DNA from 2 places in the Aminobacter sp. BA135 genome. Region 2 is predicted to be linked to the other one. Evidence: predicted binding sites of a transcription regulator. Region 2 holds the regulator's gene; the other holds the start of a gene.
The links. Region 2 encodes PhoB, which activates phosphate uptake and scavenging genes when phosphate is short. Its sites were predicted from a motif close to TGTCATNNANCTGTCAT; they were not measured.
Positions count from the first base shown of each region.

Region 1: a site for PhoB is predicted at 8,189-8,205, ahead of SLT36_RS21670 (LTA synthase family protein). Genes of this name have one in related genera too.

Region 1 is NZ_CP139572.1:4,432,583-4,447,138, forward strand. Features, by position in the region: gene SLT36_RS21630 (IS110 family transposase) at 1-423, opposite strand, end outside; gene gmk (guanylate kinase) at 1,478-2,131, opposite strand; gene SLT36_RS21640 (YicC/YloC family endoribonuclease) at 2,135-3,025, opposite strand; gene mltG (endolytic transglycosylase MltG) at 3,120-4,340, opposite strand; gene fabF (beta-ketoacyl-ACP synthase II) at 4,440-5,702, opposite strand; gene SLT36_RS21655 (acyl carrier protein) at 5,732-5,968, opposite strand; gene fabG (3-oxoacyl-[acyl-carrier-protein] reductase) at 6,188-6,925, opposite strand; gene fabD (ACP S-malonyltransferase) at 6,982-7,923, opposite strand; gene SLT36_RS21670 (LTA synthase family protein) at 8,350-10,206, shown strand; gene rpsF (30S ribosomal protein S6) at 10,568-11,053, shown strand; gene rpsR (30S ribosomal protein S18) at 11,053-11,301, shown strand; gene rplI (50S ribosomal protein L9) at 11,539-12,117, shown strand; gene SLT36_RS21690 (class I SAM-dependent methyltransferase) at 12,285-13,670, shown strand; gene SLT36_RS21695 (YnfA family protein) at 13,772-14,095, shown strand; gene SLT36_RS21700 (replicative DNA helicase) at 14,311-14,556, shown strand, end outside.
Region 2 is NZ_CP139572.1:1,459,621-1,474,176, reverse strand. Features, by position in the region: gene SLT36_RS07220 (CHASE domain-containing protein) at 1-519, opposite strand, end outside; gene SLT36_RS07215 (ATP-binding cassette domain-containing protein) at 640-1,428, opposite strand; gene SLT36_RS07210 (sugar ABC transporter permease) at 1,450-2,802, opposite strand; gene xylF (D-xylose ABC transporter substrate-binding protein) at 2,943-3,983, opposite strand; gene SLT36_RS07200 (ROK family protein) at 4,232-5,473, shown strand; gene phoB (phosphate regulon transcriptional regulator PhoB) at 5,500-6,189, opposite strand; gene phoU (phosphate signaling complex protein PhoU) at 6,288-6,992, opposite strand; gene pstB (phosphate ABC transporter ATP-binding protein PstB) at 7,031-7,855, opposite strand; gene pstA (phosphate ABC transporter permease PstA) at 7,880-9,196, opposite strand; gene pstC (phosphate ABC transporter permease subunit PstC) at 9,193-10,659, opposite strand; gene SLT36_RS07170 (PstS family phosphate ABC transporter substrate-binding protein) at 10,762-11,799, opposite strand; gene SLT36_RS07165 (response regulator) at 12,089-14,556, opposite strand, start outside.

The DNA.
Region 1 (14,556 bases), 2.8 Mb from region 2:
CTCGATCGCGCGCGCTGCGACCAGTTGGTCGCGGCGGCGGGCAAGGGCAACAAGCCGCTCACGCCCGGGGCATGGCGGCGTGTCGGCATCGGGGCAGAACATCGCCCCCATCTCGCTCAGGATGCGGGCATCGATGCGGTCGGTCTTGGCCAGGTGGCCGCGCGCCTGGGCGAAACGGCGCACCGTCATCGGATTGATGCGGACGCAAGCGATGCCGGCCTTGGCGAGCGCCTGGCGTAAAGCCCGGTCATGGTGCCCCGTCGCCTCGAGGACGACAAAGCTGTTTGGTGCCAGGCCGGCAGCGAAGCGGGCCAGAGCCGCAGCCTCGTTGGCCACCCGGCTGAAACGGCGGCTGAGCGGATCGAAGACATCAATCATCGCCTTGGCGATGTCGCAACCGATGTAACTGTGATGTATCGTCATGGAACCTCTTCCTGTGGTGCGAGGTCCGCGCCAACGGCCTCGTGCAACTGTGCAGGTTGACGGCAGGTGGTGCGGGAAGGGAGCCGAGCCAAGCCGCGGTCTGTCGTGTTCAGCACGACGACCAGGATCCTGACGGCCTCCTTCCCGCATTCATTCTACACCAAGCGCAACACACAGGATCCTAGGGTCGCCGCGACGGAGCTGCGCTCCTGCTTCGCCCTAGGATGACGAAGGTTGGGTGGTCGCCGCCGGCTTGGGTGGTGAGCCGGTTGTCGGGCGCGGCCTCGGGTCGAGCCTCTGGGATGAAGAATGGAAAGGCCTGTCCGGCAAGCCAAAACCACCAAGCGCATGCTCACCCCTTCGTCATCCTAGGGCGAAGCAGGAGCGCAGCGACGCGGAGACCCTAGGATCCCTGCCGTGACCTCGCGGCAGCGCGCAGACGATACAGAACGGGTGCACCTTCTGCCACGCGCAACACATTCCCCACCCTCACGGCATGGCTACTGTGTTCATGCGAGCAAACAAGTGCTCTTTCTTCCGCCCTCTCCGCATGCCTCACCTTTACGGCATGGATCCTAGGGTCGCCGCGACGGAGCTTCGCTCCTGCTTCGCCCTAGGATGACGAAGGGTGGGTGGTCGCCGCCGGCTTGGGTGGTTAGTCGGGCGCGGCCTCGGGTCGAGCCTCTGGGATGACGAATGGAGAGGCCTGTCCGGCAAGCCAAAACCACCAAGCGCATGCTCACCCCTTCGTCATCCTAGGGCGAAGCTGGAGCGCAGCGACGCGGAGACCCTAGGATCCATGCCGTGACCTCGCGGCAGCGCGCAGACGATTCAGAACGGGTGCACCTTCTGCACCGGCATCACGCTCCTCACCCTCTTGGCATGGATTCCGACTGAGAAACTCAAGCTGTTCTCCGACGAGGCCTTCCGAGACCTCAGGGCTTTCTTCAGTTGCCGCACCGATCTCGCGCGCAACAGGATCGGCGATTGCCTTCGCCGATGCCGCCTTGGTTCCCGTCCGTTTCATCCGGACGGGCCAGGTCTGGAGGAAACCTCAGATCTTCTCGTCGAGCAGTTTCGACACGAAGTCGAACAGGCCGGGCCGACGGTCGCGGCGCAGGCGTTCAGAGGCGACGATGGCGCGGACTTCGGCGAAGGCGCGGTTGAGGTCTTCGTTGATCACGACATAGTCGTATTCGCCCCAGTGCTCGATCTCGTCGCGGGCGTTCTTCAGCCGCGTCTCGATCACCGCGTCCTGGTCCTCGGCACGGCGCTTGAGGCGGGCCTTCAGCTCGCCCATCGACGGCGGCAGGATGAAGATCGAGACGATGTCGCCACGCATCTTTTCCTTGAGCTGCTTGGCGCCCTGCCAGTCGATGTCGAACAGCATGTCGCGCCCTTGCGACATTGCGAGCTCGACCGGCTCGCGCGGCGTGGCGTAGAAATTGCCGTGAACCTCGGCCCATTCGAGCAGCGCGTCATTGTCGCGCAGCAGCTCGAACTCGCGCTTTGAGGTAAAATGATAGTGGGCGCCGTCGATTTCGCTGCCGCGGCGCGGCCGGGTGGTCACGCTGACCGACAGCTTCAGCTCCGGGTCGGTCTCGATCAGGTTGCGCGAGATTGTCGACTTGCCGGCGCCCGACGGCGACGACAGGACCAGCATCAAGCCGCGCCGCTTGATGACGATGGATAGGGCCTCGGCGCTCATGCGCTACTCCAGATTCTGAACTTGCTCGCGGAACTGATCGACGACGGCCTTCAGTTCCAGCCCGATGGCGGTCACTGCGGCGGCATTCGACTTCGAACACAGAGTATTCGATTCGCGGTTGAATTCCTGCGCCAGAAAATCGAGCTTGCGGCCGATGGCGCCGCCGCCGGCGAGTAGCGTCCGCCCTGAAGCGATATGGGTCTTCAGCCGGTCGATCTCCTCGCGGATGTCGGCCTTGGTGGCGAGGAACGCCGCTTCCATGTTGAGCCGCGTCTCGTCGAGCGCGGGTGAGGCCTCAAGCAGCAACCGCACCTGTTCGGCCAGGCGCTGGCGGATCTGCGCCGGCTCGCGCGACGGGTCGGCTTCGGCCTGCAAGGTCAGCGTCTCGATGGTTGCGATGTGATCCGACAAAAGCGTGTGCAGCGCCTCGCCCTCGGCCTTGCGCGCCTCGACGAGACCGGCGAGGCCCTTTTCCAGGCCATCCATGATCACGGCGTCGATCGCCGCGCGCTGCTCTTCCGTCTCGACCGCCTCGGGCATGTCGAACACGCCGCGCAGGGCAAGCAGCCCGTCGGCGCTGGCGGGGGCCGCGCCATATTGCTGGACCAGGCGGGTGGCAAGCTCGGCCACGTCGCGCAGGAAATTTTCGTTGATGACCGGCTGCACCATCGCGCCGGCCGTGCGGCTGACCGTCAAAGTCGCCTGCACATTGCCGCGCGAAAAGCGCTTCTGGATCGCCTGCCTGACCGCCGGTTCGAGCCGCTCGAAGCCCTGCGGCAGGCGCAGGCGCACATCGACGCTCTTGCCGTTGACCGACTTCACCTCCCAGGCGATCGCCGTTCCCTGGTGCTCGGCGGCCACGCGGGCGAAGCCTGTCATGCTTTGTAGGGTCATCTGGGCAGGCTCATCTCGAAAGGGTCATCTCGGCAGCGCGTTTCCGTCTTGCAGCGTGCCTCGCCCCCGAGCGGGCGCAGGGCGAGGCTCGTGGCTACTTCTTGACGGCGTTGGTGGTGGCGGCGTCCTTCTTGGCCGGATCGGTCTCGTCGGCAGCCTTTTCGTCCTCGACGACCTTGCGCTGGAAGGCGCGCCAGCGGGCGACGTTCTCGTTGTGCTCGTCCAGCGTCTCGGCGAAGACGTGCCCACCCGAACCGTCGGCAACGAAATAGAGGTCCTTGGTCTTCGATGGATTGGCGACGGCCTCGAGCGAAGCCTTGCCCGGATTGGCGATCGGCGTCGGCGGCAGGCCCTTGATGGTGTAGGTGTTGTAAGGCGTCGGCTTGTCGATGTCGGAGCGATAGATCGGCCGGTCGGCCGGCTTCCCCTTGCCGCCGAAGATGCCGTAGATGATCGTCGGATCGGACTGCAGCCGCATGCCCTTGTTGAGGCGGTTGATGAACACCGCCGCCACGCGCGAGCGTTCGTCGCCACGTGCCGTTTCCTTCTCGACGATGGAAGCCAGCGTCACGAACTCGTTGATGTCGGCGAGCGGCAGGTCCGGCGAGCGCCGGGCCCAGATGGTCTCGACCAGTTCCTTCTGGTCGGCCAGCATCTTGTTGACGATCTGCTGCCTGGTCAGGCCGCGGGTGAAGCGCTGGGTGTCGGCGGCAAGCGTGCCTTCGGCCGGCATCTCGGTCGGCATGTCGCCGCTCAGCGCTTCCTGCTCGGCAATCCGTTTCCACGCCTGCTCGACGGTCAGTCCTTCCGGAATGGTCAGCGAATATTGCACCGACTTGCCGCTCTTCAGGAGCTCCATGATGTCGTGCATCGAGGCGCCGGCCTGGATCTCGTATTCGCCTGCCTTGAGCGAGCCGTCATTGCCATAGGCGCGCACGCCCATGCGGAAGATGCGGGCGTCGCTGATCAGGCCGCGCCGCTCGAGCTGGTCGGCGATGTCGGCCACGCCGGTGGCGGGCTTGACCAGGAAGGTCGCCGGCACCGTCGAGGGACCCGCGCCGCTGAATTCCTGCTTGCCGAAATAGAGGGCCGCGCCGCTGGCGAGGATGACCAGCACCGCCGTCGACATCATGAAATTGAGGAACACGACGATCTGGTTGCGCGAGGCGCGCGACCGCTTGGAGGGCGGCGGCGTACCGGCTTCCGGCCGCAGCGCTTCCTGCGCGGTCTTTGGAACGATCGGATTGGCCGAAACCGGATTGGCAGGTGCGGCGCGTGGTGCGCCCTCTCCCTGCCCTGGCGTATTGATGCTCATCTTGCCTCGCCTTTGCGTCGAATCCCCGCCGGGAGACTAGGCTTGAATGTGGCAAAAATCACGGCAAAGGGCCCGCGAGGGGCCCCTTCCCACAACCTATCAGCCGTTGAAGCGCTGGAACACCAGCGAGGCGTTGGTGCCGCCGAAGCCGAAGGAGTTCGACAAAGCGACGTCGACCTGCCGCTTGCGCGGCGTGTTCGGCACCAGATCGATGGCCGTCTCGCGCTCCGGATTGTCGAGGTTGATCGTCGCCGGCACGATGTTGTCGCGGATGGCGAGGATCGAGAAGATCGCCTCGGCCGCACCGGCAGCACCCAAGAGGTGACCGATCGACGACTTGGTCGACGACATCGACACCTTGGAGGCGGCGTTGCCGACGAGACGCTCGACGGCGCCGAGTTCGATCGTATCGGCCATGGTCGAGGTGCCATGGGCGTTGATGTAGTCGATGTCGGCCGGCGTCAGATTGGCGCGCTTGAGGGCGGCCGTCATGCAGCGGAAGGCGCCGTCGCCATCCTCGGCGGGAGCCGTGATGTGATGGGCATCGCCGGTCAGGCCGTAGCCGACCACTTCGGCGTAGATCTTCGCGCCGCGCGCCTTGGCATGTTCGAGCTCTTCGAGGACGACGACACCGGCACCCTCGCCCATGACGAAGCCGTCACGGTCGCGGTCATAGGGGCGCGAAGCCTTTTCGGGATCGTCGTTGCGATCGGTGGAGAGCGCCTTGCAGGCGGCAAAGCCGGCCAGCGACAGGCGTGTCACCGGCGCTTCGGCGCCACCGGCCACCATCACGTCGGCATCGCCGAACATGATCAGGCGGGCGGCATCGCCAATGGCGTGCGCGCCGGTCGAGCAGGCGGTGACCACGGCATGGTTCGGGCCCTTGAGCCCGTGCCGGATCGACACCTGGCCGGAGACCAGATTGATGATCTGGCCCGGAATGAAGAAGGGGCTGATGCGGCGCGGGCCGCGTTCCTTGAGGATCAGGGCATTTTCGGCGATGCCGTCAATGCCGCCGATGCCCGAGCCGATCATGACGCCGGTCGAATTCTGTTCGTCCGGCGTCTTTGGCGTCCAACCCGAATCCTTCAATGCCTCGTCGGCGGCCGCGATCCCGTAGAGGATGAAGTCGCCGATCTTGCGCAGTTCCTTGGGTTCAAGGACCGCTTCGGGATTGAAGCTGTTGTTGGAGCCGTCGCCGCGAGGGATGACATTGGCGATCTTGCAGGCGAGGTCGTCGACCTCGAACTCCGTGATCCGACGGGCTGCGCTGCGGCCGGAAAGAAGCTCTTTCCAGCCGTGCTCGTAGCCCATGCCGAACGGTGAAAGCAGGCCAAGGCCTGTGACGACCACACGCCTCATCGCAGGCATCCCTGACAATTCGCGATCGCTCAGGCCGAAGCCTTGTCGATGTACTTCACGGCGTCGCCAACGGTGAGGATGGTCTCGGCCGCGTCGTCGGGGATCTCGACGCCGAATTCTTCTTCGAAAGCCATGACGAGCTCGACCGTGTCGAGGCTGTCCGCGCCCAGATCGTCGATGAAGCTCGCAGCTTCCGTCACCTTGTCGGCGTCGACGCCAAGATGTTCGATGACGATCTTCTTGACGCGCTCTGCGGTGTCACTCATGTGGGCATCCTCAGTCTGGTGTTGTTAGGTCTTCGTTAGCGGGCGGATTGCCGCTAATCAAGCTGTAATCTACGCTTTCCCAAGCGCTCGGGCGGCGGTCGGGTTTCGTCCTGGCCACCTGATGGAGCGCGGCAATACACGAAAAATTCACCGCGTCCAAGGCAAAAGGCCCGGTTATCCCGGCCAATTGCCCAATCAGATCCCCAATCAGATCCCAAATCAGATCATTGCCATGCCGCCATTGACGTGGATCGTCTGGCCGGTGACGTAGGCCGCCTCGTCGGAGGCGAGATAGGCGACCGCCGAGGCAATTTCCTTGCCGGTGCCCATGCGCTTGGCCGGGATCGCGGCCATGATCGCCTCTTTCTGCTTGTCGTTGAGCTTCTCGGTCATCGCCGATTCGATGAAGCCCGGGGCAACGCAGTTGACGGTGATGTTGCGGGTGGCGATCTCCTGGGCCAGCGACTTGGAGAAGCCGATCATGCCGGCCTTGGAAGCGCAGTAATTGGTCTGGCCGGGGTTGCCGGTGACGCCGACGACCGAGGTGATGTTGATGATGCGGCCATGGCGGCGGCGCATCATCGGATGGGTCAATTCACGCGTCAGGCGGAACATCGCGGTCAGGTTGATCTCGATGACCTGGTCCCAGTCGGCATCCGACATGCGCACGAACAGGCCGTCCTTGGTGATGCCGGCATTGTTGACCAGGATGTCGACGCCTTCGAGCTCGGCCTCGGCCTTCTGGCCCAGCGCCTTGACCTCGTCGCGGTCGGCGAGATTGGCCGGGAACAGCTTGACCCGGTCACCGAGTTCGCCGGCGAGCGCCTCGAGCTTTTCGATGCGGGTGCCGTGCAGGCCGACGATGGCGCCCTGCTTGTGCAGGATGCGGGCGATTTCTTCGCCGATGCCGCCGGATGCACCGGTGACGAGTGCCTTGCGGCCGGTCAGATCGAGCATTTTGCTACCTTCCTTGAAGAGCGCACCCTTCACACGGGTGGGGTCGTTTGAAACGTTCAGGCGAGCGCGGCAATCGCCGCCTCGACATCGGCCGGCGTGTTGACGGCAGCGGTCGCGATCTCCTTGTTGATGCGGCGGGCGAGGCCCGACAGCACCTTGCCGGCGCCCACTTCATAAAGCGTGGTGACGCCGTTGTTGCCGAACCACTCGACGGTCTCGGCCCAGCGGACACGACCGGTGACCTGCTCGACGAGGCGGGCGGCGATCTCTTCCGGATCGGTGATCGGCTGGACGGTGACATTGGCCACGACCGGCACGACCGGCACGTTCTTCTTCACCCCGGCCAGCGCCTCGCGCATCTTCTCGGCAGCGGGCGCCATCAGCGCCGAATGGAAGGGGGCGGAGACCTGCAGCATCAGCGCGCGCTTGGCGCCCTTGGCGGTGCAAAGGGCCGCGGCACGCTCGACCGCTGCCTTCTCGCCCGAAATGACCAGCTGGCCGCCGCCATTGTCATTGGCGATCTGGCAGACCGAGCCTTGTGCTGCCTCGATGCAGGCGGCGTCGACGTCGCCCTGCTCGAGGCCGATGATCGCAGCCATCGCGCCCTGCCCTGCCGGCACCGCCGCCTGCATGGCGTTGCCACGGATGCGCAGCAGGCGTGCGGCGTCAGCGACCGAGACGAAACCGGCGGCGGCAAGGGCCGAATATTCGCCGAGCGAGTGGCCGGCGACGTAGGACACCTTGTCCTTGAGCGACAGGCCGCGGGCTTCCAGCGCCCGGAACGCCGCCATCGACACCGCCATCAGCGCCGGCTGGGCGTTGGCGGTCAAGGTCAGCGTCTCCTCGGGCCCCTCCCAGATCAGCTGCGACAGCTTTTCACCGAGCGCGTCGTCGACTTCCTCGAAGACGCGGCGTGCTTCCGGAAAGGCATCGGCCAGTTCCTTGCCCATGCCGACGGCCTGGCTGCCCTGCCCCGGAAAAGTGAATGCAACGGCCATGTCAGTCTCCTGGCTACTTGCCGCATCGACCCGAACCGGAATCGGTTTTTCGGGTGGACGGGCAGACATATCACGAGGTGCTGCGCCGGACGTCGTTGGAACCGGCTGCGCGCCATATCGTTGTGCCTCTGGCGCAATGGATACCGTCAAGTCAAGCCTTGAGGGCTTTGGCACCCCTCCGGGGCAAATAATCACAGAGAATTAATGCGAAAAACGTTTTGTTTGCCCCATCCTTCTCAATTTTGCCATATGCGCTAGGTTTTCGATGACAGTTTCGTGACGGTTGCGTGACGCCGCCGTCCAGCGTTCGAGGAAGTTGAGTTGGCAAAGCTGTTCGCGACAGGCAAAACCGTCGCCCGCGACGAGGAGAACGAGGCTGAAGCACTCAGCCGGCGTGCCTATGCGCTCGGCGTGCTGCGCTCGGTGATGATCACGCTTGCCGTCTCGGCCGTCCTCGTCTTCGCCATCGAGTTCGTCGCCCGCGGCTCCTTCGTCGACACGCTGAACTTCTTCCAGCAGCCGTTCAAGCCGAGCTGGACCACGGTCGCGCTGTTTGCGCTGCTGATCATCGGTTTCGACGCGCTGCTCGGCCGGCCCTACAACGGCCTTCTGGTCGTCGCACCCGTGGCGCTGGCGCTGGCCTTTGTCGGCCACCAGAAGTCGCTCTATCTCGGCGATCCGCTCTACCCGACCGATTTCCTTTACGCCCGCCAGATCGTCGAACTGATGCCGCTTCTTGTCCGCGAGCGGCCGCTTGCCGGCGCAGGCATTGCTGTCGGCCTGGTCGGCGGCATCACGCTTCTGGTGCTTGCCTGGCGCTACTGGCGCCGCCGCATGCCGGCGCTGTCGTTCTGGGCGCGCATGTCGCGCCTGGCGATCGCCCTTCCGGCACTGGCCTTCTTCGTCTCGATCATGGACTACGCCACCTTCTCGTGGACGCGCGACCGCCTGCAGATCATCCCGATGATGTGGGACCAGAAGGAAAACTACGCCTCCAACGGCTTTGCCATCGCTTTTGCGCTCAACGTGCCGATGGCCAAGGTCAAGGCGCCGCAGGGCTATTCCGACAAGGCCATCGACGCCATCGCCGCCCCCGAAAAGGCCGCTGCGGTGCTGCCCGAGGAAAAGCCCGACGTCATCATCGTGATGAGCGAATCCTTCTGGGATCCGTCACGCCTGCCCGGCGTTTCGATCACGCCCGACCCGATCCCCAACGTGCGCGCATCGCAGTCCGGCCATGTCTTTTCGCCCGAATTCGGCGGCATGACCGCCAATGTCGAGTTCGAGGCGCTGACCGGCTTCTCCAATGCCTTCCTGCCGGCCGGCTCGATCCCCTACCAGCAATATGTCCGCGCGCCGGTGCCTTCGCTTGCCACCTTCTTCAAGAGCGAAGGTTACGACACCAAGGCCATCCATCCCTTCGGCGGCTGGTTCTGGAACCGCGCGCCGGTCTACAAGGCCTTCGGTTTCGACAAGTTCATGTCGGAAGAGAACCTGCCGCTGCTCGCCAAGCGCGGCCCGCTGGTCTCGGACGCGGCATTGACCGAAGAGATCATCCGCGAAGCCGACGCCACCGATCATCCCTTCTTCATGTTCGCGGTCTCGCTGCAGAGCCACGGCCCCTATGAGCCGAACCGCTACAGCGACACCACCCACAAGGTCGATGCGCCGACCTCGCAGTGGACGCGCGATTCGATCCTGACCTATGCCGAGGGTGCGTCCGATGCCGACCGTGGCCTGAAGCGGCTGATGGACTGGGCCAGCAAGCGTGAACGCCCGACGGTCATTGCCTTCTTCGGCGACCACCTGCCGCCGCTCGGCCCCGTCTATGTCGAGACCGGTTTCATGAAAGAGCCGGTCGCCAAGCGCAAGGCGCCGATCGACGAGATGCTGGTGCAGCACGAGACGCCTTTGGTGGTGTGGTCGAACCGCACCGGTGCTGCGCGCGACATCGGCTCGATCAGCCCGGCCTTCCTGCCGCTGCACGTGCTCGAGACCGCCGGCATCAGCCACCCCTACTACACCGGCTTCCTCGGCGACCTGCATGACCGCTACCGCGTCGTCGACCGCAACATGCTGATGCCGCGACAGGGCCAATCGGTGTTCGACTGGTCGCGCCAGAAGGAACTCGACCCGGCGATCCGCGATTTCCGCTGGCTGCAATATGACATGATGTTCGGCAAGCGCCGCGGCGCCAAGGGCTTCTTCCCCGAGACCGTCGACAAGGTCGTCGCCAACCGCACGCGGTCGCCGCTGTTCCTCCGGGACGAGGCATTCGGCTGAGCCAAAACCGGCTTGAAAAGGCCGGTTTCTCTTCCCGGAAGCCTCCGGCTGAGCATCGAAATCGGGCGCAAAAGCCCGATTTCTCAGGGAATCTCGGCCTTCCCCCTTGCCTTGGCTCACCTTAGCATGTAGACGCCCGCCATCTGCCGGTCCCAGCTGGGGGCTGAACGGAGGGCCGGAGGCTTTCTTGAAAGCCGCCGTGTGAAGCGAAAACGCTTCCGCCTCCCGTGTCTCCGCTCTCGACCGTCTCGTCGTGCACCTTTCTTCTCCCGAGGTGGCCAATGGCCCTCGAAGGATCAGGGAAGTCGCAGAGGCTCTAGCCGCCGGGACCGGAAGATGGAAACGAAGAAAGGCAAAAACTATGGCTCTTTATGAACATGTGTTTCTTGCCCGCCAGGACCTCTCGCAGCAGCAGGTCGATGCACTTGTCGAACACTACAAGGGCATCATCACTGCAGCAGGCGGATCGGTTGGCCGGGTCGAGAACTGGGGACTGAAGTCCCTCACCTACCGCATCAACAAGAACCGCAAGGCGTATTACACGCTGATGGACATCACCGCGCCGTCGGCTGCCGTCAAGGAAGTCGAGCGCCAGCAGGGCCTGTCCGAAGACATCCTGCGTTTCATGACCGTCAAGGTCGAGGCGCATGAAGAAGGCGTCTCCGCCATGATGCAGAAGCGCGAAGAGCGCTCCGAGCGTGGCGAGCGCGGTGGCTTCGGCGACCGTCCGCAGCGCAGCTTCGGCGACCGCGGCGACCGTGGTCCGCGCAGCTTCGGCGACCGCGATGGCGGTGGTGATCGTGGCCCGCGCCGTCCGCGCGAAGGTGTTGAAGGGGGTGCAGAATAATGGTCGACATCAACCAGATCCCGACCCGTCGTCCTTTCCACCGTCGTCGCAAGACCTGCCCGTTCTCCGGCGCCAACGCCCCGAAGATCGACTACAAGGACGTGCGTCTGCTGCAGCGCTACATTTCCGAGCGCGGCAAGATCGTTCCTTCGCGCATCACCGCCGTCAGCCAGAAGAAGCAGCGTGAACTCGCCCAGGCGATCAAGCGCGCCCGCTTCCTCGGCCTGCTGCCCTACGTGGTGAAGTGATTTCGGTTCCGGCCCGGCGGCATCCGCCCCGGGCCGGAATTTTTCCTGCTGCGACGGGCGTGGCGGGTTAAATTTCAAAATCCCGGGTTGGATTTCTAAGGGAAATCCTAACTGCCGCGACAGGCAGGACAGCGAAACCGGCGGCAACGCCCTCATTGCTTCCTTGCCCGTTGAATTTTTCAGCTGCCTTTGCAGCCAACGACCGCTGCCTCCGCAGCCAACGAAAGGACAAGGACAATGGACGTCATTCTCCTCGAACGCATTTCCCGCCTCGGCCAGATGGGCGACACCGTCAAGGTCAAGGACGGCTTTGCCCGTAACTTCCTTCTGCCCAAGGGCAAGGCGCTCCGCGCCAACGAAGCCAACAAGAAGAAGTTCGAAGGCCAGCGCGCCCAGCTCGAAGCCCGCAACCTCGAGCGCAAGTCGGAAGCCCAGCAGGTCGCCGACAAGCTCGACGGCAAGTCGTTCATCATCGTGCGTTCGGCTGGTGAAACCGGCCAGCTCTACGGTTCGGTCTCGACCCGCGACATCGCTGATCTGCTGATCGCCGAAGGCTTCACGATCGCCCGCAACCAGGTCGAGCTCAACCAGCCGATCAAGACCATCGGCCTGACCAACGTGGCGATCGCGCTGCACGCCGAAGTCGAAGTCACCATCACGCTGAACATCGCACGCACGGCCGACGAAGCCGAGCGCCAGTCGAAGGGCGAGACGCTGACCACCGCCGAAGCCATCTATGGCGACGACATCAACGAAAACGCCCGTCCGGACAGCTTCTTTGATCCGAACGAAGACGGCGAAGGCGACGAAGGCTGATCTGAGCCTTCTGTCCCGATCCGAGTTTACCGGCCGGTCTTCCGGCCGGTTTTCTGGACCAAGCCCGGATGGCGACATCCGGGCTTTTTTTGTGCCAGGCGTGGAACTTGGCAGCGTCGCTCCTATTTTGAGAAGGACCATACGACTGACCTTTTCGCGAGCACGCCATGAACATGTTGTTGCAACGCATCGTCGGGAAGCTTGTGCGCACCGGCAATCTGACAGTCACCGGCCCCAACGGTCGATCGCACCGTTTCGGCGATGACACGGGCGACCCTGTCCACCTGCTGATCAAGACGCGGCGTGCCGAAAGCGCCATCACGCTCGACCCGATGCTGGCTCTGCCCGAGGCCTATATGGACGGCGATGTCGACATCGTCGGCGGCGACGTGCTCGGGCTGATGCGGGTGGTGTTCCAGAACCTCGGCAATGGCAGCATCGACACCGCCTGGACCAAGGCGCTGGACAACCTGCGGCTCGCCTTCCGCCGCTTCCAGCAGGTCAACACCACAGCCCGCTCCAAGCGCAACGTGCAGCGCCACTACGACCTGTCGGGCGAGCTCTACCGGCTCTTCCTCGACACCGACATGCAATATTCCTGCGCCTATTTCGCCGAGCCCGAAATGACGCTGGAAGAAGCCCAGATCGCCAAGAAGGCGCATATCGCTGCCAAGATGCGGCTGAGGCCGGGCCAGTCCGTGCTCGACATCGGTTCCGGCTGGGGCGGGCTCGGGCTCTACCTCGCCCGCACCTTCGAGGCGCAGGTGCTCGGCGTGACGCTGTCGACCGAGCAGCATGCGGTTGCCACCGAGCGCGCCCAGGCCGAGGGGCTGGAAAACCGGGTCCATTTCGAAATCAGGGACTATCGCGACCTGGTCGAGCGTTTCGACCGCATCGTCTCGGTCGGCATGTTCGAGCATGTCGGCGTCAACCACTACCGCACCTTCTTCGACAATGTCGCCAAGCGGCTGAAACCAGACGGCGTCATGGTGCTGCATTCGATCGGCCGCGCCGGCCCGCCGGCCTCGACAAGCGCCTTCATCCGCAAGCACATCTTCCCCGGCGGCTACATTCCGGCGCTGTCGGAAGTGCTGCCGGCGATCGAAAAGGCCGGCCTGATGGTCACCGACGTCGAGATTCTCAGGCTGCATTATGCCGAGACGCTGCGGCACTGGAGCCTGCGTTTCCAGGCCAACCGAGACAAGGCCAAGGCGATCTATGACGAGCGCTTCTGCCGGATGTGGGAGTTCTATCTCGCGGCGTCCGAGGCTGCCTTCCGCTGGCAGGACCTGATGGTGTTCCAGATCCAGCTCAGCCACCGCAACGACACGCTGCCGCTGACCCGCGACTATATCGGCAAATGCGAGAAGGCGCTGGCCATGCACGAGATGGGGCACCGGCAGGCGAAGCTCGGCGCCGAGGACAAACCTGCCGCCCAGCCTGCAGCCAAGGCTCAACTTGCCGCCAAGTCTCAACCTGCCGCCAAGGCCGAAGCCGCCCAGGCTGGAGCTGGAAAGGTCGGCCGCCGCAGGAAGGTTGCCGACAAGGAATAGCATGGCAACCACGCCTGGCCCTTGCGCCTCATGCGTCTGCCATAGGAAAAAGCCCGTCTCGCCATGAGCCGGGCTTTTTTCATGACCCCAGGGTTTCCTCGATGACCTATGCCATCTACGTCCTGGCAGCCCTTGCCGAGATCGCCGGCTGCTTTGCCTTCTGGGCCTGGTGGCGGCTCGACAAGTCGGCGCTGTGGCTGATCCCCGGCGTCGCCGCGCTCATCGCCTTCGGCTGGCTGCTGGCCCTGGTCGATGCCGACGCCGCCGGCCGCACTTACGCCGCTTATGGCGGCATCTACATCGCAGCGTCGCTGGCCTGGCTTTGGCTCGCCGAGGGCATCCGCCCCGACCGCTGGGACATGATCGGCGCCGTCATCTGCATCCTCGGCGCCTCGGTCATCCTGCTTGCGCCGCGCGGCGCCTGATCCTAAGGATTCGATGGTCTTGCCGACTTGTACGGGGTAGGATTCGGCAACAGTCAAATTGATTCCGGCAGTAGGACTCATGTCCTGTGGATGGTTTCGCCCAGCCTGTGAATTCTTGAGCAAACTGGCCTTGAAACCCAGCTAAAGCAGATTGAGCCAGCACTTCGATATCGGACTCTGCTACGGGAGTATCTGGTTCAGCGACGGGGACGACATTGGCAGAGGCAGCGCGCAAATTCGAAGTGGCGGAAGCAAGCCCGCTCTACAGGGAAGCCCCCAACAACATCGAGGCTGAACAGGCCCTGCTCGGCGCGATGCTGGTCAACAACGATGCCTTCTACCGCGTCTCCGACTTCCTCAAATCCACCCACTTCTACGATCCGCTGCATCGCAAGATCTTCGAGGTTTCCGCCGAGCTCATCCGCATGGGCAAGATGGCGAACCCGGTGACGCTGAAAACC
Region 2 (14,556 bases):
TTCGCCCTGGGCCGCCATTGCCGATTCGATGGCGAGCCGGCGCAGCGGGTCGGTTGCCATATCGTAGCCCATCGCATCGAGGCTCGCCTTGCTCATCGGCTCGAACAGCACGATGGGGGTCCGCCAGTTCAGCGTCGTCTCAGGAAACAGCGCCCGGTCGATGCCGTAGCCGTCCTTCAGTTCGCGCATGACGGTCTCGCTCTGGCTGGTCTCGATCAACCTGAGGAAGCCTATGCCGCGCAGGCTGGGGAAATTCTTCTCCGCATCGAGCGAAGCGAAATAGTCGCGGAACTGGTCGCGCGAAAGATTGCCCTTCTGCGCCACGAACATCGCTTGCGTCGCATGCAGCAGGGCAAGGTCGAATTCCAGCCTGCCCTCGATGCGGTTGAGCGCGTCGTCGGCGACGGACTGGAACTTGATCCGCGCCGCCTCCACGGTCGCCAGATACACGAGCCCGGCCATCGTCAGGCTGACGAGGGTCACGGCGATAAAGATCAGACTGGGGAAGTACTTTCTCAATTCCGGCTGGCTCGCGTCACCCACGCACCATTAAAGCACGATCGCGCAAAGGTGAAACTGCTTTTCGCGATCGTGCATTGAGCCAGACGTGCGGCCTGCCTGAGCCGGCAAAGGGCCTGTTCAGGCAGCGATCTGCATTGCCCCCGGTCCGGGCGTTGCGCCAGGCGGACACTTGCCGAGAATGATCATGCCCAACACCTCATCCTTGGTCACGTCCTCGGTGCGGGCCGTGCCGACGACCTGGCCGTTCTTCATCACGCAGACACGGTCGGCGAGATCGAACACGTCGTGGATGTCGTGGCTGATGAGAAAGATGCCGATGCCGTCTGCCTTGAGCTGCTTGACCAGTTCGCCGACCTGCGCCGTCTCCTGTGGTCCTAGGGCTGCCGTCGGCTCGTCCATGATCAGTATGCGGGCATTGAACAGGATGGCACGTGCGATCGCCACAGACTGACGCTGGCCACCGGAGAGCTTGCTGACCGGCTCCTTGAAGCGCTGGAAGCGCGGGTTGAGCCGGCCCATCACCTTGCGCGCCTCGGCTTCCATGGCGACGTCGTCGAGCGTGCCATAGGCGGTCATGATCTCGCGGCCGAGGAAGAGGTTGGCGGCGGCATCGACATTGTCGGCCAGTGCCAATGTCTGGTAGATCGTCTCGATGCCGTATTTCTTGGCGTCGCGCGGGTTGGAGATCGTGGCCTCCTCGCCCCGGACCAGGATGGTGCCGGCGTCGCGCTTGTAGGCACCCGACAGGATCTTGATCAGCGTCGACTTGCCGGCACCATTGTGACCGAGCAGCGCCACCACTTCACCGGGATAGAGGTCGACCGAAGCATCGTCGACGGCACGGATGCCGCCGAAGGCGATGGAGATGTTCTTGAGGTCGACGAGCGGGATACGGGTCTGTTCCATGATCTTGGCTCCCGGATTTCGTTAGACGCGCTTGCGATAGAGCGTGTCGAGCCAGACGGCCACGACCAGCACCAGGCCAACGACGATGTTCTGCAGCGGCGTGTCGATGTTGAGCAGCACCATGCCCGACTGCAATGACTGCATCAGAAGCGCACCCAGCATGGCACCGGCAACAGTGCCGGAGCCACCGGCGAGCGAGGTGCCGCCAATGACCGCTGCCGCGATGACCAGCAGTTCGTCCAGGGTGCCGAGCGAGTTGGTAGCCGAGTTCAGGCGAGCACTGGAGACTGCCGCCGAGATCGCCGCCAGCACGCCCATGATCATGAACACCTTCATGGTGATCCAGCGCGTGTTGATACCGGCGAGGTTGGCTGCTTCCGGGTTACCGCCGATGGCGAAGACATAACGACCGAAGCGTGTGCGGTTGGTGACGAAGGTCATGACGATGCCCACGGCCACCGCGATCAGGACGGGAATGGCGATGCCATGGGCGATGAACAGGCCGCCTTCAGGGATGGTAATGCCGTTGGCCTCGGCGTAGCGACGCACGATACCGATCGGCCAAGGGTAGGAGTTGGCGATCCAGATCGCGCCAAGGATGACCCCGCAGGTAACGGCGCCGAGAAATGCCTCTGCCCAGACCGGCCGCAGCGGAAACTTGAAGCGCTTGCGTTGCTGGCGGCCACGCAGCAGCAGGAACACCACAGCCAGGCATGCGACAAGGCCGACGATCCAACTCCACGTCGCTCCGATGGCGCCCTGCGGACCACCACCCATGAGCTGGAAGGTGGCATCGAGCGGCGCGATCGTCTGGCCTGACGTGACCCACCAGGCCGCCCCGCGCCAGATCAGCAATCCGCCCAGCGTCACGATGAAGGCAGGAACCTCCATGTAGGCGATGACGAAACCTTGCAGCGCGCCTATCATCAGACCAAGCGCAATACCAATGGCAAGTGCCAACGCCCAGATCCACGGATTACCAAGTTCGAGACCGACGGCTTTGACCAGGAAATGCACCTGGGCAAAGCCCATCACCATGCCGATCAGGCCTTCGGCCGACCCGACCGACAGGTCGATATTGCGCATGACGATAACCAGCACCATGCCGGTCGCCATAATCGCCACGGCAGACGCTTGCACCGACAGGTTCCACAGATTGCGGGCGGTCAGGAAGGTGCGGCTGTCGAATTCGAACGGGTTGACGCCAAGGCGCAAGCTCGAAATCACCTGCAGCCCGACCCAGATCAGGAGCAGCGCGCCGACCATGCCGAGCATGCGCGTATCGATCTCGGTTGCCTTGAGAAAGCGTCCGACCGGGCTGAGTTCGGTCGTTCGCGCTCGGTCTGCCGGCGCGTTGGTTGTCGTGTCTGTCATTGTTACCTCCCGACCGGATAGCCGTCTAAGCGGCAGCCGGTGTGCGCATGATAGGGTCAATCCGCCATGTCATGAAGCGGGCGCTTTTGAAAAACGCCGCGGGCAAGCCGCGGCGTTTGACCGACCGGATCGAACCGATCTCAGTTGCAGGCTGCGACCGAACCGGCCGCCACGCCCTGGCAGACCACGTCCTTGCCAACCCAGCCGGCGTCGATGACGACGTTGAGGTTGTCCTTGGTGATCGGAACAGGCGTCAGGAAGACCGAGTTCAGCTCGAGGCCGCCAGGCGTCTTGAACTTGGTGACGTTGGCGATCTCTTCCATCTTCTTGCCGTCGGCGAGCTGCGAGGCGATTTCAGCCGCGTTCTTGCCAAGCTCGCGCGCGTCCTTCCACACCGAGACGGTCTGAGTGCCGAGCGCGATGCGGTTCAGCGCGGCATGGTCGCCGTCCTGGCCCGACACCGGCACCGAGCCGGCGAGGCCCTGTGCCTGGAGCGCTGCGATCGCGCCGCCGGCGGTGCCGTCGTTCGAAGCCACGACCGCATCGATCTTGTTGTCGTTGGCGGTCAGGAACTGTTCCATGTTCTTCTGGGCATTGGCCGGCAGCCAGCCATCGGTATAGGCCTCGCCGACATTCTTGATCTTGCCGGCGTCGACGGCTTCCTTGAGTACTTCCATCTGCCCGGCGAACAGGAAGTCGGCGTTCGGATCGGCACCGCTGCCCTTGATGAAGACGTAGTTGCCTTCAGGCTTGGCGGCGAACACACCCTTGGCCTGCATGCGGCCGACTTCCTTGTTGTCGAAGGTCAGGTAGAAGGCGTCCTTGTTCTCGATCAGGCGGTCGTAGCCGACAACAGGAATGCCTTCGGCGACGGCCTTGTCGACAGCCGGTCCGATGGCCGAGGCGTCCTGAGCCAGGATGATCAGCGCGTTGGCGCCCTGGGAGATCAGGCTTTCGACGTCGGTCAGCTGCTTGGCCGGCGACGACTGCGCGTCAGCTGAGATGTACTTGTCGCCGGCGGCCTCGATGGCGGCCTTCATGGCGGCTTCGTCGGTCTTCCAGCGCTCTTCCTGGAAGTTCGACCAGGAGACGCCGATGACCTTGTCCTTTGCCGAAGCCACTGCCGTAAGCGACAGAGTCATGGCAACGCCCGCCAGGATGGCGGTGGTAAACTTTTTCATTATTTCCTCCCTGCGCCCAATGGGCGCGCCTACTTCGCGATAGCCCTTGGAGAAGCTCTTTTTTTCGAGCCTCGAAAAAATACTGACTCAATGCCCGGCCACTGTCAACATGGTTTCGCGAGCGCTCCTTATTTTTTTCGGAGCCCGAAATAAATAGAGACATTTGGCGCTGGGTCTGGCACAATCACTTGGCGCGTAAGGGACTGCCGCTAAGAAGGGCAGCGCTTCGCCGGGAGGAAGACGAGCACATGTCGGTCGGCATACGTCACGACGATCTGAGACGGCGCAACCGCGCCATGGTTATATCCGCGGTTCGCCGAGCCAGCCAGCCATCGCGAACCGAAATCGCCGCCACCACCGGCCTCAGCCATTCGACGATCTCGACGATTTCCTCCGATCTCATATCAGAAGGCATCCTTGCCGAGGCCAAGTTCAGCGAACCCGTCTCCATGAAACGGGGGCGGCCGCAGGTCGGGTTGATGCTCGATGCCGATGCTGCGTCAGTCGTTGCGGTCGTGCTCTCGCTCAACAGCCTGTCCGCCGCCATCATCGACTATGCCGGCAACACCGTGACCGAAGAGACCCGGCGGCTTGTCACGCAGCAGATGCCTGCCGAGGCGCTGGTCGACGAATGCGTCGGAATGGTCCGGCGCCTGATCGACAGCGCCGGCGCTTCGGGCGGCGCCGTCCTACGCATCGCCATCGCCGTCCAGGGCATCACCGACGCCGCCTCGCGCAAGCTGTTGTGGTCGCCGATCACCCGCTACGACGACATCCCCTTCGCCGACCGGCTGGAGCAGGAGTTCGGCGTGCCTGTGTCGGTCGAGAACGACTGCAACATGATCGCCGAGGCCCTGCGCTGGCGAGATCCGGTGCGTTATCGCGACGACTTCATCGCCATCCTGCTCTCGCACGGCATCGGCATGGGCCTCGTCATCAAGGGCGAGCTGTTCACCGGCACGCAGTCGTCGGGTGCCGAGTTCGGCCACATGATCCACCGCCCGGACGGCGCGCTTTGCCGCTGCGGCCGCCGCGGCTGCATCGAGGCCTATGCCGGCAACTACGCCATCTGGCGCAACGCAAGGGTTGGCGACGAGAATGCCGAGCCGCTGGCCGACCTGTCCGACGACGACATCAGGGCCGTGGCCGATGCGGCACGTGACCATGATGGCCCCGAACGTGAGGCCTTCCGCAAGGCCGGCGAAGCTATCGGCTTTGGTCTCGGCTCGATGTTTGCGCTGTTCGACCCCGCCCCCCTCGCCTTCGTCGGCGTCGGCGCAACCGCCTTCGACATCATGGAGCCACATGTGCGCGCGGCCATCGCCAAGACGGCGGGCGGGCTGCACTCGAAGGCGATCTCCTTCGACACCGAGCCCAACGAGGTTCCACTCAAACGCGAGGGCGCGATGATGCGCGCGCTGCTTGCCGTTGATCAGGAGATCTTTGCCGCAGGCACGGCTCCACGCCGTGCCGGTGCCGACGTCGCCTAGCTGAGCGGAAAAGAGCCCGAAGCGGCTCAGTCCTCGCGGATGGCGTAGCCGGCACCGCGGATGGTCCGGATCACGTCAGGCATGCGGCCGTTGTTGACCGCCTTGCGCAGGCGCCCGACATGCACGTCAACGGTGCGCTCGTCGATATAGATCGTCTCGCCCCAGACATTGTCGAGCAGCTGGCTGCGCGAGAACACGCGGCCCGGGTGCCGCATCATGAATTCGAGCAAGCGGAATTCGGTCGGCCCGAGCTTGATCTCGCTCTTCTTGCGGTAGACGCGGTGCGACTCGCGGTCGAGCATGATGTCGCCGACCTTGAGCACCGAGGACAGCACCTCGGGTTTGGCCCGGCGCAGCAGCGCCTTGACGCGCGCCATGAATTCCGGCGTCGAGAACGGCTTGACCAGATAGTCGTCGGCACCGGTCGAAAGGCCACGCACCCTGTCGCTTTCCTCGCCCCGCGCCGTCAGCATGATGATCGGCAGGCGTTCGGTGTCGGGACGCATCCTGAGCCGACGGCACAGTTCGATACCCGACAGCGCCGGCACCATCCAGTCGAGCACCAGCAGGTCGGGCACGTTTTCCTGGAGCCGGATCTCGGCCTCGTCGCCACGCGTGACGACCTCGACCTGATAACCTTCGGATTCGAGATTGTAGCGAAGCAGCACGCCCAGCGGCTCTTCGTCTTCGACGACCATGACCTTGGGAGCGATCATTGGCTATACCTTGTCCTTGCGGATGGCCGCTTCTGGACCATGCGCTGATTTAACCTATGCAGCGCCCCCGCGCCAAACGCATGCGGTTGCGGAAATGCTCAGGCCGGAACCGTCGTCGTGGTCTCGTCGACCTTGGGCCGGTTCAGCGGCAGCTGCGTACCCGTCACGACGAAATAGGCGTTCTCGGCGATGTTGGTGACATGGTCGCCGATGCGCTCGAGGTTCTTGGCGCAGAACAGCAGATGCGTGCAGGCCGTGATGTTGCGCGGATCTTCCATCATGTAGGTCAGGAGTTCGCGGAACACGGCGGTGTACTGGATGTCGATCTTCTGGTCGTCGGCGCGCAGATCCTTCAGGCCCTCGGCCTGGCGCGCGACATAGAGATCGACGACGCCGCGAACCTGGCCGAGCACCAGCTGCGCCATCGCATCGATCGAATGCGAGAGATTGCGCGGGGTCGGCGACTGGCCGACGGCGCCGACGCGCTTGGCAATGTTCTTGGCGAGGTCGCCGATGCGCTCGAGGTCACCCGCCATGCGGATGGCACCGACCACGGCGCGCAAATCCTGCGCCATCGGCTGGCGCTTGGCGATCAGCGTGATCGCCGAATTGTCGAGATCGCGCTGCTTGGCGTCCATGATCGTATCGTCGGCAACGACGTTCTGCGCCAGTGCCTGGTCGGACGTGAGAAGCGCGCGGATGGCGCCGGCCACCATTGCGCCGGAAAGATCGCCCATGTCGCGGATGAGCTGGTCGACGTGCTGAAGTTCTTCGTCGAAGGACCGGACTGTATGTTCGCCCATGATTTCTTCCTCGTATCGTGTGCCGCGACGAAACCCACTCAGCCGAAGCGGCCGGTGATGTAGTCCTGCGTCCGCTTGTCGTCGGGGTTGGTGAACATCTTGTCGGTCGGGCCTTCCTCGACGAGATAGCCGAGGTGGAACATCGCCGTGCGCTGCGACACGCGCGCCGCCTGCTGCATCGAGTGCGTGACGATGACGATCGTGTAGTTCTCGCGCAGTTCGTCGATCAGCTCCTCGACCTTGGCGGTGGCGATCGGGTCGAGCGCCGAACACGGCTCGTCCATCAGGATCACCTCGGGCGAAACGGCGATGGCGCGCGCGATGCACAGGCGCTGCTGCTGGCCGCCCGACAGGCCGGTGCCCGGCTCGTTGAGACGATCCTTGGCTTCGTTCCACAGAGCGGCCTTCTGCAGGCTCTTCTCGACGATCACGTCGAGCTCGGCCTTGTTCTTGGCGAGACCATGGATGCGTGGGCCGTAGGCAACGTTCTCGTAGATCGACTTCGGGAACGGGTTCGGCTTCTGGAACACCATGCCGACGCGGGCGCGCAGCTCGACGACGTCGATCTTGGGATCGTAGATGTCTTCGCTGTCGAGCGTGATCTTGCCGCCGACGCGGGCCGCATCAATGGTGTCGTTCATGCGATTGAGGCAGCGCAGGAAGGTCGACTTGCCGCAGCCCGACGGGCCGATCAGCGCCGTCACCTGATTCTGGCGAACGTCGAGATCGACGCCGAACAACGCTTGCTTCTCGCCATAGTGCACGGTCACCTTGTCGCCGCGCATCTTGATGATTTCGTTCGTTCTGGCGTTCATCTCAGCATTCACCGCGTCGTCGAGGGATTTTTCGGTCATGATGTTCATAGCAGGATGCTCCTTGTCCATGCCCTACCAGCGGCGCTCGAAGCGGCGGCGCAGGACGATGGCGACGATGTTCATGGCCATGAGGAAGATGAGAAGAATGATGATGGCGCCCGACATGCGCTCGACAAAGGCGCGTTCGGCCTCGTTCGCCCACATGTAGATCTGCACCGGAAGTGCGGTTGCGGGATCGAACGGCGTCTTGGGATAGTCGGCGACGAAGGCGACCATGCCGATCAAGAGCAGCGGTGCTGTCTCGCCGAGCGCACGCGCCAGGCCGATGATCGTGCCGGTCAGGATGCCGGGGGCGGCCAGCGGCAGGATGTGCTGGAACACCATCTGCATCTTCGAGGCGCCAAGGCCAAGCGCTGCCGAGCGGATCGACGGCGGCACGGCAGCCAAGGCGGCGCGCGTCGCGATGATGATGGTCGGCAGCGTCATCAGCGTCAGCACCAGGCCGCCGACGAAGGATGCCGAACGCGGCAGGCCGAGGAAATTGATGAACACGGCCAGGCCGAGCAGACCGAAGACGATCGACGGCACGGCGGCGAGGTTGTTGATGTTGACCTCGATCAGGTCGGTAAAGCGGCTCTTCTTGGCGAATTCCTCGAGATAGATCGAGGCGGCGACGCCGATCGGCAGCGCCAGCAAGAGCACGATCACCATCATGTAGAACGAGCCGATGAGGGCGACGCCGACGCCGGAGGTCTCGGGACGGCTTGATGCGCCGTAGCTGAACAGGCCGGTATTGAAATGCTCGGCCATCACGCCTTCGGCCTTGAGCTTGTTCATCCATTCGACCTGCTGGTCCGACACCTTGCGGCGGCTTTCCGGCACGTCGAGGTCGATCTGACCCTTGTAGGCCGAATCGAGATTGGCGGCGGCGAGGATGTCGACGTTGCGGGTCGTGCCGATGACCGAAGGGTCGGCGGCGACGATCGCCCGGAGCTGGACACGCGAGCTGTCGGACAGGAAGCCCTTGAGCTTGCGCACTTCGGCCTTGTTGTTCGGGTCGATGCCGAGCTTGTCGATCAGCGCCTGCTCGGCGAGCTTGGGATAGTTCGCCGTGATCAGCACATTCGGATCGGTCGCCCGCTTGTTGGACGGATCGATGATCTTCTCGTCGAAATTGATCGGCAGCGTCACCGTCGTCTGCCAGAAGGCCGTGTAGCCCTTGGAAACGATCGAGGTCAGCATCACCGCCAGGAAGGCCAGGCCGATGGCGATCGCCAGCACGCCATAGAGGCGGAAGCGGCGTTCGGCGGCATAGCGCTTCTTGAGGCCGATGTCGCGGCGCGGACGGGCAGCTGACGCGGTCAGCGTGTCGAGCGAAATATCGGTCATTCGTACTGCTCCCGGTACTTCCGGACGATGTAAAGGGCGACGATGTTCATCACCAGCGTCAGCGCGAACAGCGTGATGCCGAGCGCGAAGGCGACGAGCGTCTGCGGCGTGTTGAATTCAAGATCGCCGGTCAGCTGGTTGACGATCTTGACGGTGATGGTGGTCATCGCCTCGAAAGGGTTGAGCGTCAGGTTGGCGGCAACGCCCGCCGCCAGCACCACGATCATCGTTTCGCCGATGGCGCGCGAGGCGGTCAGAAGGATGGCGCCGACGATGCCCGGGAGAGCGGCTGGGAGGATGACGCGCTTGATCGTTTCCGAGCGCGTGGCGCCAAGGCCGAGCGAGCCGTCGCGCATGGCGCGCGGCACTGCGGTGATGATGTCGTCGGAGAGCGACGAGACCACAGGGATCAGCATCACGCCCATCACCAGGCCGGCGGTCAGGATCGACTGCGCCTGGATGAACGGGGTGCCGCCGGTGAGCGCCGCACTGATGTCGCGCAGGAAGGGTCCGAGCGTGACGAGCGCGAAGATACCGTAGACGATCGTCGGAATGCCGGCGAGCAGTTCGAGCGCCGGCTTGACCACCGCGCGCACCTTGGGTGCTGCATATTCCGACATGTAGACCGCCGACATCAGGCCGATCGGCACTGCGACGAGCAGCGCGACGAAGGCGATGTAGAGCGTGCCGGCAAGCAGCGGGATCAGGCCGAACTGGCCTTCGCTGGCGCCTGCACCGGCAGCAGCGAAACGTGGATCCCACACCGTGCCGAAGAAGAAGTTGGTCAGCGGCACCTTCTCGAAGAAGGCGATGGTCTGGAACAGCATCGACAAGACGATGCCGATGGTCGTCAGGATGGCGAGCGTCGAGGCGCCGAGCAGGCTCCACAGCATCACCTTCTCGACATTGTTGCGCGCCCTGGCGCGCGGGCTGATGCCCTTGAGGCCGAAGCCGACGCCGATCAGGGCGAGGCCGATCGAGACGACGGCCGAAATCACCCCGAGACGGTCGGATACGCTGTTGGTCTCAGTCGCGATCGGGATCATGTAGTCCTGTGTGTCGGGAGCCAGCGCCACGCCCTTGGCGGCAAGAATCGGCTGCAGCTCGGCAAAGGTCGAGGGCAGTGCTGCAAGCGTCTGGCTGTCGAGCTTGCGCAATCCGCTGGCGAGGCTCTTGACCAGGCCTGCGGCCAGATCTTCATGCGCGACGGTGCCGTCTGCGACATCGGCCGGTAGGGAAGAATGGATGTGGCTGTTGAGATAGGCGCTGGCGCCGATGTCCCAGGCGGCGAGGAACAGCACCGCCGGCACGACGCCGGTCAGGAATGCCCACCAGCCATGGTAGTGCGCCCGCGAGTGCGGCTTGACGGTTCCGTCGTCCTGCGCGCGCGCTCTTTGCCGGCCAACCACGAAGGCGGCCAAGCCTATTGCGAGCACGATGGCGAAGACAAGCAGGAATGACATGGGCCGGCCTCGGTGAATTCGGTTCTTTGTGCCGAACGGGACAGTCGGCGAAATATTCCACGGGGCGCCGGATTTTTCCGACGCCCCGTGGCAGTTCGTTGATTACATGGTCTTGCCGGCGCCGAAGGCTTCGCGCTGGGCAGCGCGCTCTGCGTCCGGAGCAGCAACCAGGCCGTAGTCGGCGAGCGGGCTTTCCGGGCCGACCATCTGGTCGTCGAGGAAGAACTCGACATATTCCTTCAGGCCAGGAACAACGCCGAGATGCGCCTTCTTGACGTAGAAGAACAGCGGACGCGACACCGGATACTCGCCCTTGGCGATGGTCTCGACCGAAGGCGTGATGCCGCCGACGGTGGCGACCTTCAGCTTGTCGGCGTTGTTTTCGTAGAAGGCCAGGCCGAACACGCCGACGCCGGTCTTGTTCGAGTCGATGCGGGCCAGCGTCTCGGAGTAGTCGCCGTCGATGTCGACAGCCTTGCCGTCCTTGCGCACGGCCTTGCAGGCGGCTTCCGCGGCCTTGTCGTCGAGGCCCGAAGCCTTGCCGGCGTCAACGCCGCCGAGCTTCTTGCAGCCGGCGATCAGCAGCTTTTCTTCGAACACTTCGCGGGTGCCGTGCTTTTCGCCCGGGATGTAGGCAGCGATGTCCCAGTCGGGCAGGTTCGGGTTGACCTGGTTCCACTTGGTGTTCGGGTTGTCGACGAGCTTGCCGTCGACAGCGATCTTGGCCGCGAGCGCCTTGTAGACGTCTTCCGGGGTCAGCGCCCAGTCCGGGCCCTTGACGTCGGTCGCGAAGACGATGCCGTCATAGCCGATCTTCACTTCCTGGATGTCCTTGACGCCGGCGTCGACGCAGGACTTGATCTCGTCCTTCTTCATCGGACGCGAGGAGTTGGCGATGTCGATGGTGTTCTCGCCGACGCCCTTGCAGAATTCCTTGATGCCAGCGCCCGAACCGCCCGATTCGACGACGGGGGTCTTGAAGTTGGTGAAGGTCTCGCCGAACTGTTCGGCAACGATCTTTGCATAGGGCAGAACGGTCGAGGAACCGGCAACCTGGATCTGGTCGCGGGCCGAGGCATAGCCTACCGAGGCTGCGATCGCGAAGGCAGCAGCCGACGCAGTGAGAAGAGCTTTTTTCATTGGGGCCTGCTCCTGTTGGAGTATCTCTTATGACGCCTTTCCTCGGCGCCCGGTGAGCCAATAGCCCCCCTCTATTACAGTTGCATGACAGTTTCGTGTCACCCCTGTAACGGTTGCTGTGCATGGCGCTGAAGGGGTCGTTTCCTCGGTCCTTTGCCGGCGCGAGGCAAACAACAGGCAGGCAACGAAAGCAAGCCGCCTACGCAACGGCAGGCCGGTCTTTGCCACTGGAAGCTGTCACATTTCCACAGTCTTCGAGCGTCGGCCCGGCGTGGTTTCCGGATTCGGGTCAGACGGCGCCGCGGCGCTCCTCGTCCTGCCACGACCAGCGCTCGATCTTTTCGAGCAGCGCCCGCGGACTGATCGGCTTTGGCAGGTAGTCGTCCATGCCGGCTTCAAGGCAGCGTTCCTTGTCGCCTTTGAGTGCGTGCGCAGTGACACCGATGATCGGCACGCGCATGCCGGTGCCGCGTTCGAGCTTGCGGATTTCGCTCGTCGCCTCGAGCCCGTTCATCTCGGGCATCGACACGTCCATCAGGATCATCCTGGGACGACGCTCGCCATAGGCGGCAACTGCCCGGCGGCCGTTGCCGACGATCTCGAAGCTGAGCTCGGTCTCGGCCAGGATCTGGCTGAACACCATCTGGTTCACCTCGTTGTCCTCGGCAACGAGAATGTCGAGCCCGCCATCGCCGCCCGGCCGTTGGCCGCCGCGGAGGCGCGTTGCTTGCGGCGCAGGGCTGCTGGGAAGCTTAGCCGGCACCTGCGCTTCAGCCATCTGCGCCGGCGTGAGGTTGGGCGCCCGCTTGCGCTGGATCGCCGCGACCAGCGCCTCCAGCAGAGCAGACGAGCGCGCCGGCTTGATCAGCTGGGCATCAATTGCGAGATCGCGGTGCCCAGGACCCGAAAGCGACTGGTCGACCGAGGTCAGCATGACGACGGGCGTGTCCGACAAGGTCGGCGACTGCCGCACGATCCGGGCCATCTCGGCACCGGTCATGCCCGGCATCTGGTAGTCGAGCACGATGCAATCGACATTGATGCCAATCGCCTGCGCGGCCTGCAGCACCTGCAGTCCCTCGGTGCCGCTCTTGGCGGCACAGGAATCAAAGCCCCACGACAGCATCTGCTCTGTCAGGATCGTGCGGTTGACCGCATTGTCGTCAACGATCAGCACGCGCGCACCGGTGACGTCGATCAGTGCTGCCGGCCGCGTCTCCAGCCGGCCGGCGTTGGGCAGGGTCAAGGTGAACCAGAAGGTCGAACCCGCCCCCTCGCCGCTCTCCACGCCAATCTCGCCACCCATCATGTCGACGAGGCGCGAGGTGATGGCGAGGCCGAGGCCGGTGCCTTCGTGCCGCCGCGTCGACGACGCGTCGACCTGGCTGAACTTCTCGAACACCAGCTTGAGCTTGGCCTCGGGGATGCCGATGCCGGTGTCGGTCACCGCGACATGCAGCTTGGTCTGCTCGCCGTCGCTGCGGCCTGTCACGTCGACGAGCACATGGCCGGAATCGGTGAACTTCACCGCGTTGCCGAGCAGATTGGTGATGATCTGCCTGATGCGGCCGACGTCGCCGACATAGAGATGCCGGAGATCGGGCTGCATCCTGACGATCAGCTCGAGATCCTTCTCCTTGGCCCGCGTCGACATCAGCGTGGCGACGTCCTCGATCGCTTCCGACAGGTTGAACGGGATCGGGTCGAGCACCAGCTGGCCGGCGTCGATCTTCGAGAAATCGAGGATGTCATTGATGATCGTCAGCAGGGCATTGCCCGATTTGACGATGATGTCGGTGAAGGTCTTCTGCTTGGGATCGAGATCGGATTTCGCCAGAAGCTCGGCCATGCCGAGCACGCCATTCATCGGCGTGCGGATTTCGTGGCTCATATTGGCAAGGAATTCGGATTTGGCGCGGTCGGCCAGCACCGCCCGGCGCTGCGCTTCCTCGAGTTCGACTTCACGCTGCTTGAGCTCGGTGATGTTGGTTGTCGAGCCGATCAAATAGAGCGAACCGTCGGAGGCCACCATCGCGCTCTTGCGCGCGAACTGGTGGCGCATCGTCCCGTCGGCGCATGTCGCCGTCTCTTCGATCTCAACCGTCGTGCCGCGGCGCATGACCTCGCGGTCGGCCTCCATGAAGGGCTCGCCTTCGGAGCCGAAAATCTCGAGATCGGTCTTGCCGATGGCCTCTTCCTTGGAATAGCCGGTCAGCTCGCACCAGCCCTGGTTGACATACATCAGCCTGAGGTCGTGATGCTTGGCGTAGATCGAAACAGGAACATTGTCGATCAGGCTGCGGAACACCTCGTTCTCGCGCATCGAGTCTTGCAGAGCACGCTCGCGCTGCTTGAGTTCAGTGATGTCGACACGCACGCCGATGAAGGTGCCGTCGGCCAGCCGCTGGTCGAAGATCTGGTACCAGCGGCCATCGGGATTGCGCCGCTCCCGCACCGCCTGGCTGGAGTGATAGCGTTCCATCATGCCCTCGACCCACGCCTCAGGATCGGCGTCATAGAGGGCATCAAGGTCGTCGTCGCTGGTGTCGCGGAAGTAGCCCGAGCGCTGCGCTGCCACCATGCTGTCGCGCAGCGTGCGACCTTCGGTGAGTACGTCATGGAGTGCCGGCAAGGCGCTCTTGAGCTTGCGGTTGGCAAGCACGAAACGGTCGTCGCGGTCATAGATGACGACGCCGGCCGGCAGCGATTCCAGCACTTCGGCCAGCCGATGGCGGGCTTCGACCGCTTCGACCTCAC